One region of the Methylocystis heyeri genome, then DNA from elsewhere that is predicted to be linked to it. Evidence: predicted binding sites of a transcription regulator. Region 1 holds the regulator's gene; each other region holds the start of a gene.
The links. The regulator LexA, encoded in region 1, represses DNA repair genes until DNA is damaged. The targets are predictions, from matches to a motif close to TGTTCNNNNTGTGTTCNG.
Positions count from the first base shown of each region.

Region 1 (3,274 bases):
TGATCGAACCGGCCCAGTTCGTGGAGCCGCCGCGCAGGCGCTTTGGCGCCATTCTGGGCGTCGTGCTTCTTTGCCACCTCGCCGTGCTGGCGGCGCTGGTCCTTCTCGACGCGATCCTCACGCCGCGCGACATGCAGGCCGTGGAGACTCCCGTCGAGGTGATCGTCGAGCCGCCGGCGCCGGAGCCCCCGCCCCCGCCCGAGGAGCAGCCGAAGCCGGAACCAAAGCCCGAGGAGCAGAAACCCGAGCCCAAGCAGTCCTCCTATTATGAAGAGCCCGCCACCGACGCGCCGCGGGCGCCGAACAAGGAGACCGTCGAGCGAAAGGCGCAGGACGCCGAGACCAGGGCCCAAAGCAAGGCGCCGCGCACCGCCCAGGCGGCGCAGAAGCCCGAGCCTCAAAAACAGACCAGCGAGACCGAGGAAGCGGCCAGAGAGGTCTCGGACAAGACCGCGGCCTTGAAAAACGCCGAGGACAGGCCCGACGCCGAAACGATCGAACAGGCCGACATCGACCAGCAGCGGCCGCCAGAAAACGAATCGACCGCCCAAACCCAGGCCGAGACCCGAAAGGGCGCAAAATCCCTGGCCGAGCAATTGACCGACCCAGACCCTGCCCCGCAATATATGTTCAGCGGCGCGGCCAAGGCCTCGCCGGTGTCGGGCGGCAAGGCCAACTCCACCTATCTTTCCATTCTGTGGGGCATGATCATGCCGGGCATGCATGTGCCCGAGCGGGTCACGACCAATCGTCTCAAGGGAAACGGGGTGGTCCTCTTCCGGGTCGACATCAAGGGCAATCTAACCGGGGTCTCCGTCTACAAATCCAGCGGCCTGCCCGATCTCGACGCCGCCGCCGTGGCGAGCGTTCGCCGCGCCGCGCCTTTCCCCCCGCCGCCGCGCGGCCTGATCGCGCCGATCAATTTTAACTATACCAGCAACTGAAGCGCGTTGCGGAACGCAGCAGGAACGTCTATGCTTGCGTTCATGATTTGTTTATGAGCGGCGGCCATAGTTCCGCCCGGCGGAGCCCGAAAATGGTCCGACTGCCGCTCCCGGGGGCAAAAAGCCGATGTTGACGCGAAAGCAGAGCGATCTCCTGCGTTTCATTAACGAACGCCTCAAAGAGACCGGCGTGCCTCCCTCCTTCGACGAGATGAAGGACGCGCTCGATCTGCGCTCCAAATCCGGCATCCATCGCCTGATCCTCGCACTCGAGGAGCGCGGTTTCATACGCCGCCTGCCCAACCGCGCCCGCGCCCTGGAGGTGCTCCGCCTTCCAGAGTCCTCCACTCCTTCGGCGCCGAACCGGGCGCGCAAATTCTCGCCCAATGTCATCGAGGGCAGCCTCGGCCGCGTGCGCCCTTTGCAGGAGCGCGAGGAGAACAACGAGAATCAGCAGGTTGCGATTCCGGTGATGGGACGCATCGCCGCCGGCACGCCGATTTCGGCGATCCAGTCGCGCAGCCACACCATCAGCCTGCCGCCCGATCTGCTTTCGAACGGCGAGCATTTCGCGCTCGAGGTGCGCGGCGACTCGATGATCGAGGCCGGCATCCTCGACGGCGATACGGTCGTCATCAAGAAACAGGACCAGGCCGAGAGCGGCGACATCGTCGTCGCGCTGATCGACGACGAGGAAGCGACGCTGAAGCGCCTGCGCAAGCGCGGGGCTTCGATTGCGCTGGAGGCGGCCAATCCGGCCTATGAGACCCGTATCTTCGGTCCTGACCGCGTGCGCATCCAGGGCAAGCTGATCAGCCTGGTGCGGCGTTATTGAGGTTTGGGGGTCCCGCCGAATGAAGGGAAGCACCATGGAACGTGGGGCTCCCCATCCCTCCCCCTTGCGGCGGGGAGGGTGGCCCGGCGGAGCCGGGTCGGGTGGGGGTTAAATAGTGTAAATTGCAGTGGAAATCGCCCCACCCCGCCGCTTCGCGGCGACCCTCCCCGTCACGTCAAGGGGGGATAACGCCCCGGGTAGACTCCCTACTCCTCGAAATCCGCTGCCTCCCCGTCTCCGCCCGCATTGGGCTCGGGCGGCGGCGTGAAAATCTTATGCCCCGGGGGCGGTTTGGACCATGGCCGATCCTCGCCGCGGCTTCGCCCCGTCGACCATTCGACCCCCGACGGCTTCAGGCGCAGGGCGACCGCGCCGGTTTCTTCGAGTTTCCGGCGGTCTATGACGACCGGCGCGTCGCACCCGGAAGGCGCATAGAGCGGCGTCACGACAATTGCGGCCTTGGCGCAATCTTCGATCAACGCAGCCCGCTTCTCGACGAGGACGACGAATCTACCGTCGATGGCGCGGGCGACGCAGCCGTAGCTGTCGCAGGAGACGCCGCCGCGGGCGTCACCCGGCGCGCGAGAATCGGCGTCGGCGCGCAGCCATTGCTCGGCCGCGAAGGCGCCGGGTTTTGATCCCAGCAGCGCAAGGCCGCCTTCCGGCAGACGCACGGCCGCTGATTCTCCGCTCGGCGCCACTGCGAGGTCGAACCCAGGGCCGCTGGAGGCGCCGAGGAGACCGAGCAGAGCGAGCGGCAATGCGAAGGCGCGCAGCGTCCAGCTGCGCCAGAGCACCATGAAGAGCATAGCGAGGGCGAGCAGGAAGATCGCCCAGGGCGCGAAGCTTTTCACCGGCAGGCTGGCGCCGGGCGCCGAGCCGATGAGTTTTGCGATGGCGACCACGAGGTCGATCCCGAGGCCGAGATAGCTCCACACCAGCCCGTCGAGGCCGAGCGGGTAGAGCGCCGCCCCGAGCAAAGCCGCCGGCACCGCGAAAAATTCGATGATCGCGAGCGTGAGCGGGTTTCCGACCAGCACATAGGGGCTGATCTCATGGAAGTCGTTGGCCATGAAGGAGGCGGTCGCGGAGGTGGCGCAGAAGGTGGCGAACAACGCGGCGCCGGGCCCGAGCAGCAGCCCGCGTTTGAGCCGGGCGAGCCAGTATTCCTGCGCAGGGCGCGGAGAAAGGACGGAGACGTCGCCGGCGCGCTCGCGGTCGAGATTGCGCACATCGGCTTTCGCCTCATAGACCGCGATCAGGGCGGCGACCGCAGCGAAGGAGAGCTGGAAGCTCGCGCCCAGCAATGCCTCGGGTTCGAACATCACCACGAAGAATGCGGCCCAGGCGAGGTTGCGCATCGAGAAGGCGGCGCGATCCAGCAGGACGGCGAGGAGCATCGCGAGGGTCATGACCAGGGCGCGCTCCGTGCCGACCCGCGAGCCGGTGAAGATGTCGTAGACCGCTGCGCCCACAATCGCGAGCGCCGCCGCCC
Region 1 is NZ_CP046052.1:1,075,027-1,078,300, forward strand. Features, by position in the region: partial or broken gene H2LOC_RS22055 (hypothetical protein) at 1-190, shown strand, start outside; gene H2LOC_RS22060 (TonB family protein) at 720-944, shown strand; gene lexA (transcriptional repressor LexA) at 1,072-1,779, shown strand; gene H2LOC_RS04795 (ComEC/Rec2 family competence protein) at 1,986-3,274, opposite strand, start outside.

Region 2 (3,274 bases), 720 kb from region 1:
TCGCCGCCGAAGGCGAAACGACATCCATGCTGGGCGACAAAGCCGCGCGCGCCGCGCTCGAGAACGCCGGCCTTTCGCCCCACGACATCGACCTCGTGATCGTCGCGACCTCAACGCCGGACTACACTTTCCCCTCCACCGCGACGCAAATCCAGGCTTCTCTGGGCATGACTCGCGGCGTCGCCTTCGATCTGCAGGCGGTCTGCTCGGGATTTGTGTTCGCTCTGGCGACAGCCGATAAATTCCTGCGCAGCGGCTCGCATAAGCGGGCCCTGGTCATCGGCGCGGAGACTTTTTCCAGAATTCTGGACTGGACGGACCGATCCACCTGCGTGCTTTTCGGCGACGGAGCCGGGGCGGTGGTGCTGGAGGCGTCTCAGGGCGAGGGAAGCGCAACCGACCGCGGCGTCCTGACCACCCAATTGCGTTCGGACGGCAGGCACCGGGCAAAATTACACGTCGACGGCGGCCCGTCTTCCACCCAAACCGTCGGCCACCTGCGCATGGAAGGCAAGGAGGTCTTCCGCTTCGCGGTCGGCATGGTGACGGGCGTGGTGAAAGACGCCTTCGAGGCGACGGGAACCACCGCAGAGGATCTGGACTGGTTCGTGCCGCATCAGGCCAACCGCCGAATCATCGACATGTCGGCGGCCAAACTGGGCATCGCGCCCGAAAAAGTGGTCGCGACGGTGCATCTGCACGGAAACACCTCGGCCGCATCGATTCCCCTGGCGCTTTCGGCCGCGGTCGCGGACGGCCGAATCAGACCGGGCCACCTCGTCATGCTCGAGGCGGTCGGCGGCGGCTTCACCTGGGGCGCAGCGCTGCTGAGATGGTAAGTCCGTAATGTAAAAGAATTTTTTAAAACCGCCGGAGCCGAGTGCGTTGTAGCGGACTCGTTTCCGGCTAGCGCTTGATTTTTGAGCACTTTTCTGGAAAATTCTCCCTGTAGTTGTTTTCTAGCGTCTGGCTTTAATGTGCAATTTAAATCTCCCTTTTTGCTTGAAACGCAGCGACGCTTTCCAAGTAAGAGAGGAGATTTGCATTTAGCTGGCTGCTGGTTCCGATATGCGGGCTAATAAATGTCACGGGAAACTGTTGGAGTTTTTTTTTCAGATCGAGACGACAATGAAGAAAATTCAGCCGATCTGGACGCCTTCGGCGGCGAAGGCACCCTGACCCGCGCGGATTTGGCGCGGGCTATTCAGAACGCGGTCGGCATATCCAGAACGGAGGCGACCGAGCTCATCGGGGCTGTGCTGGACGAAATTTTCGAGCGGCTGGTCGCCAGGGAAGAAGTCAAACTTTCCTCGTTCGGCACCTTCTCCATTCGCGAAAAACGCGAGCGGGTCGGTCGAAATCCGAAAACTGGGGCGGGCGCGAGGATTTCAGCCAGGCTGGTGGTGAGCTTCAAACCCTCGAACATCCTGCGTTCGCGCGTAGCGGGAGATTAATGCGCGCTGCGCCCGAACCCAATCGCGGCGCGCAAAAAAGCGCGCCGGATAAATGAACTGAAGCGCTTTCGCGATCGCGGGCGAGGCGGATCAAACAAAGAGCGCTCTCCCCATCGGGATTGCGGAGCAACGAGCCTGCGGTCTGCGACTCGTTGCGTCCGTCGCCGACGCGCGATCGCGCGCGCCCAAATCCAAAGACCGGAGGACGCCAAAGGGCAAGCTCGGCGATCGGCCCTCGACAAAGCGGCGCCCTTCGTGCTGTTGGAGTTCATGGCCAAATCCCGCTCCACTTTTGTTTGCCAGAATTGCGGCGCAATAACCAATCGATGGCAGGGCCGCTGCGACTCCTGCCATGAATGGAACAGCATCGTCGAGGAAACGCCCGGGACTCCCAGCGCCGCAAGACTGGGGCGCGGGAGACCCTTCAATCTCGAAGGGCTTTCCGGCGAGGGCCCCGCCGCTCCCCGCCTTCGCACCGGCATCGACGAATTCGACCGCGTGACCGGCGGCGGTTTCGTGCTCGGCTCGGTCACGCTGCTCGGCGGAGAGCCCGGCATCGGCAAGTCCACATTGCTGATCCAGGCCTGTGCGGAACTGGCCCGGCGCGGCTCCCGAGTGATCTACATCTCCGGAGAAGAAGCCGTGACCCAGGTGCGCCTTCGCGCGGCTCGCCTCGGGCTGGCGGACGCCCCGGTGGAACTGGCGAGCGCCACCCAGGTCGAGGATATTCTCGCAACCTGCTCCACCGGCAGGCGTGCGGCCCTCATCGTCATCGACTCGATCCAGACCATGCATGTCGAGTCGGTGGACTCGTCGCCGGGCACGGTGACGCAAGTGCGCGCCAGCGCCCAGGCCCTGCTCAGGCACGGCAAGAGCACGGGTTCGTCCATCATACTGGTCGGTCATGTGACCAAAGACGGGCAGGTGGCCGGCCCCCGCGTCGTCGAACATATGGTCGACGCCGTTCTGTCCTTCGAAGGCGACGGCGCGCATCACTTTCGCATGTTGCGGGCTTCCAAAAACCGCTTCGGCGCGACCGGCGAAATCGGCGTGTTCGAAATGACCGGGCTCGGCCTCGCCGAGGTGGCCAATCCTTCCGCCCTCTTCCTCGCGGGGCGCGACGCCGGAGCGCCGGGCGCGGCGGTGCTCGCCGGGATGGAAGGCCAGCGGCCGATGCTGATCGAAATCCAGGCGCTGGTGGCGCCTTCCTCGCTCGGCACGCCGCGCCGGGCCGTGGTCGGCTTCGATTCAAACCGCCTCGCGATGATATTGGCGGTTCTCGAAGCCCATGGCGGGTTGAAACTCGGGGCGCATGACGTCTATCTGAACGTCGCCGGCGGCATGAGAGCCGACGAGCCCGCCGCCGATCTCGCCGCCGCCGCGGCGCTGGTGTCCTCGCTCACGGGAGCGCCTCTGCCCCCCACCCAGGTCTATTTCGGCGAAATCGGTCTGTCCGGGGCGGTGCGTCCGGTGATCCACGCCGGGGCGCGGCTGAAGGAAGCAGGCAAGCTGGGCTTTGCCCGCGCCGTTCTGTCCCAGACTCAGCAGCTCAACGACGACGACAAAGGGGCCGGCGTCACGGCGCGCGCGATCGGCGACGTCAGCGCGCTCGTCGCCGAAATCGCACAAGCGGCGCCGAGACGATAGGCGAGTTTCCGAGATTGCGGCAATAGGCGCCGTCATTGCGAGTGCAGCGAAGCAATCCAGTAGTGGAAATAGAGAATCTGCAAGCTAAATTCATTGAAGCGGCTCTAGATTGCTTCGCTACGCTCGCAATGACGTCCATAGGAAATCCCTAATACTGTGTTACTCTTGGCTCT
Region 2 is NZ_CP046052.1:353,891-357,164, reverse strand. Features, by position in the region: gene H2LOC_RS01530 (beta-ketoacyl-ACP synthase III) at 1-839, shown strand, start outside; gene H2LOC_RS01525 (integration host factor subunit alpha) at 1,083-1,454, shown strand; gene radA (DNA repair protein RadA) at 1,725-3,101, shown strand; gene H2LOC_RS01515 (RluA family pseudouridine synthase) at 3,261-3,274, opposite strand, start outside.
Region 2: radA (DNA repair protein RadA) is a predicted target of LexA. The motif match lies at 1,541-1,558, and genes of this name have one in related genera.

Region 3 (3,274 bases), 740 kb from region 1:
GCGTTCACGAAGTGATTTTCCGTGATTTCCATTTCGAGAGCGGCCGGAGGAAGGCCGGATTCTTCGAGCGCGAGGTCGATATCCGCCAGGAAATCGCCCTTTTCGATATGCCGCGGCGAAAGGTTGACCGACAGATGGTCGATCAAGCCGGCCGCCACCCATTTGGCGGCCTCCGCGCTCGCACGCAGGAGCATGTAACGGTCCAGCTCGTCGACCAGCGCATGCTCCTCGGCGATCGGAACGAAGACGGCCGGCGGCACCAAGCCGCGCGCCGGATGATTCCAGCGCGCCAGCGCCTCGACCCCGATCGGCCTGCCCGTGGATAAATTGATCTTGGGCTGGTACCAGGGCTCGACTTCTCCGTTCAGGAGCGCATTCCGAAGATCCACCGACAGGCTGCGGGTCTCTTCCAGGCGCAGGCTCATGATGGGCGAGAATCGCGTTGCGCCGTTGCGCCCGCTCTTCTTCGTTTCGTAAAGCGCGAGGTCGGCGTAGCGGAGCAGATCGTCGATCGAGCGCGCGTCGGCCGGATAGAGCGCCGTTCCGATCGACGCGGAGACGCACATCTCGTAGCCGCGGTAAAAGCAAGGCTGCGACAGAGCGGATACGATCCGAGCGCATATCAGGTCGAGGTCGCGAATGTTTTCGGCGCCGAAACAGACCGCGGCGAATTCGTCGCCTCCCACTCGGGCTATGAATGAACCCTTGGGCAGCGTTCCACGAAAGCGCCGCGCGACTTCCCGCAGCAAATGATCGCCGGCCGCGTGCCCGAGGCTGTCGTTGACCTCCTTGAAGTGGTCGAGATCGATGCCGAGCAGAACAAATGGGCCCGTTTCGCCGGCGCTGATTTTTTTCAGCGTCGAATGGAGACTGGCCCGATTGGCCAGCCCGGTCAGCTGGTCTCTCTCGGCGAGAGCGACCGCCTCCTCCTTGGCGATTTCAAGTTCGTGCGTGCGCTCGGCGACCCTGCGTTCGAGCGTCTGGTTGAGCAGGAACAGTTCGCGGGATTTGGCCTCGAGAATTTCTTCGGCCGCCAGCCGGGCGCGGCGCTCGCGCTGGGCTCGCTCACGCAATCTCTCCATGCGGCTGTGGACGTCGGGCTCGGCGCCTTTCACGACGCCGGATTCGTCGATTGGATTCGGGACCGCCAGCACTTTCAGCACACGCTGATTTCAAAACGCTGCCTCACGCCGGCGTCCGCTACGACCGGCCGCACGACGATAGCGACTTTCTCTCGATAATACTCGCTCGCGCCTTCGATCAGGCCGATGGCGAGATCGGCGAGAGGGCGGCAGCTGATGTAATCGAGGACCAGCTGCTTGGGACCGCTCTCGATTTCCTCGAAACGCGGCAGCTCCGCGTCGGCGTAGAGCTTCCTCACCTCGACATGGATATGGCCGTCGACGCTGCGCAGAAAATCCAGCAGACCGCCGCAACTCCCGAACACTTCGGGAAACTTCTTCTGAAAGACGCCGCACAAATGACGCCCCAGTCCATTCAACGCTCGTGAGGAGGATTCGCCGGTCAGGGAGCAATAGGCGCCGAGCAGTCTCGACAGTTCGTTAAAATCGTATGTGCCCACAGACGTATAGGCGCTCTCGGCGAGCCCGGCCTCGGCGATCATGTCGTCCACGAAGTCCTCGCCCCGCGAGGAGCCCACAAACTCCAGGAACTCCGTGAAGACGATCCCTTTCATCCCTCTCCCCGACCTGTGACGTCTCCGTCGACCCGTTAGAAACAGCCACTTAATCGGGAAATTGTTATCCAGACGTTTCAGTAATGCTCAGTTCTTTCAAAGCCGGACGAAAACGGACACAACGCCGCAGGAGAGGATGGCCGGGGCGCCCAAAGCAGCGAAGGACAAATCCCCGCGCGAACAAAAAAAGAACTTGGCTTGCAGAACAAAACATGCACAATGATGCGGGACGCAGTTTTCAAATCGAGTTTTGCCGGTCCGGCGTTGCGCCCACCGGCCAACCCGTGCCAGAAGGAATTTCGCTGTGAGCCAAGCCAATCTCCGCCTCGTGGAAGGATCATCCGTGGACAAGACCAAGGCTCTTGACGCCGCTCTGTCTCAGATCGAACGCGCCTTCGGCAAAGGTTCGATCATGCGGCTCGGCAAGAACCAGAAAGCCGTGGAGATCGAAACCGTCTCGACCGGCTCGCTCGGCCTCGACATCGCCTTGGGCGTCGGCGGCCTGCCGCGCGGCCGCGTCGTGGAGATTTACGGGCCCGAATCCTCCGGCAAGACCACGCTGACCCTCCATGTCATCGCCGAGGCGCAGAAGGCCGGCGGTGTTTGCGCCTTCGTCGACGCCGAACATGCGCTCGACCCGGTCTACGCCCGCAAGCTCGGGGTCCAGCTCGACGACCTTTTGATCTCCCAGCCCGACACCGGCGAACAGGCGCTCGAAATCACCGATACTCTGGTGCGCTCCGGCGCGGTCGACGTTCTCGTGGTCGATTCGGTCGCCGCGCTGACGCCCCGCGCCGAAATCGAGGGGGAAATGGGCGACGTTCAGCCCGGCCTCCAGGCGAGACTGATGAGCCAGGCCCTGCGCAAGCTCACCGCCTCGATCTCCCGCTCCAATACTCTCGTCATCTTCATCAACCAGATCCGCATGAAGATCGGCGTGATGTACGGCTCCCCCGAAACCACCACCGGCGGCAACGCCCTGAAATTCTACGCCTCGGTGCGTCTCGACATCCGCCGCGTCGGCGCGATCAAGGATCGCGACGAGGTCACCGGCAACCAGACCCGGGTAAAGGTGGTCAAGAACAAAGTAGCGCCGCCTTTCAAGCAGGTCGAATTCGACATCATGTACGGGGAAGGCGTCTCCAAAGTGGGCGAACTGATCGATCTCGGGGTCAAGGCGGGCGTCGTGGAAAAATCGGGAGCCTGGTTCTCTTTCGACAGTCAAAGACTCGGCCAGGGCCGCGAAAACGCCAAGAGCTTCCTTAGAGCCAATCCCGAGGCGGCCGCCCGGATAGAGCAGGCGATCCGGGAGAACTCGGGCCTCATCGCCGAGCGCATCCTGGAAGCCGGGGGCGAGGACGCCGAGGGCGGGGAAGACTAAAATTCTACGGCCGCCCGGCGGGGTTCCTTGACCCATCTCGCTCCCGCCGGGCGTTTTTCATTGCCCAAGCGGCCCCTAACTGGCATATCGCACGAAACCTATTCCAGCCGCCAAGATCAGCGCGGCGTCGCGCGAAGGCGCGACGAGCCATAGCGAGCCAGCAGGACCATGACCGGCGTCAATCAGATCCGCAGCAC
Region 3 is NZ_CP046052.1:332,674-335,947, reverse strand. Features, by position in the region: gene H2LOC_RS01445 (putative bifunctional diguanylate cyclase/phosphodiesterase) at 1-1,163, opposite strand, end outside; gene H2LOC_RS01440 (heme NO-binding domain-containing protein) at 1,157-1,696, opposite strand; gene recA (recombinase RecA) at 2,001-3,077, shown strand; gene alaS (alanine--tRNA ligase) at 3,246-3,274, shown strand, end outside.
Region 3: recA (recombinase RecA) is a predicted target of LexA. The motif match lies at 1,873-1,890, and genes of this name have one in related genera.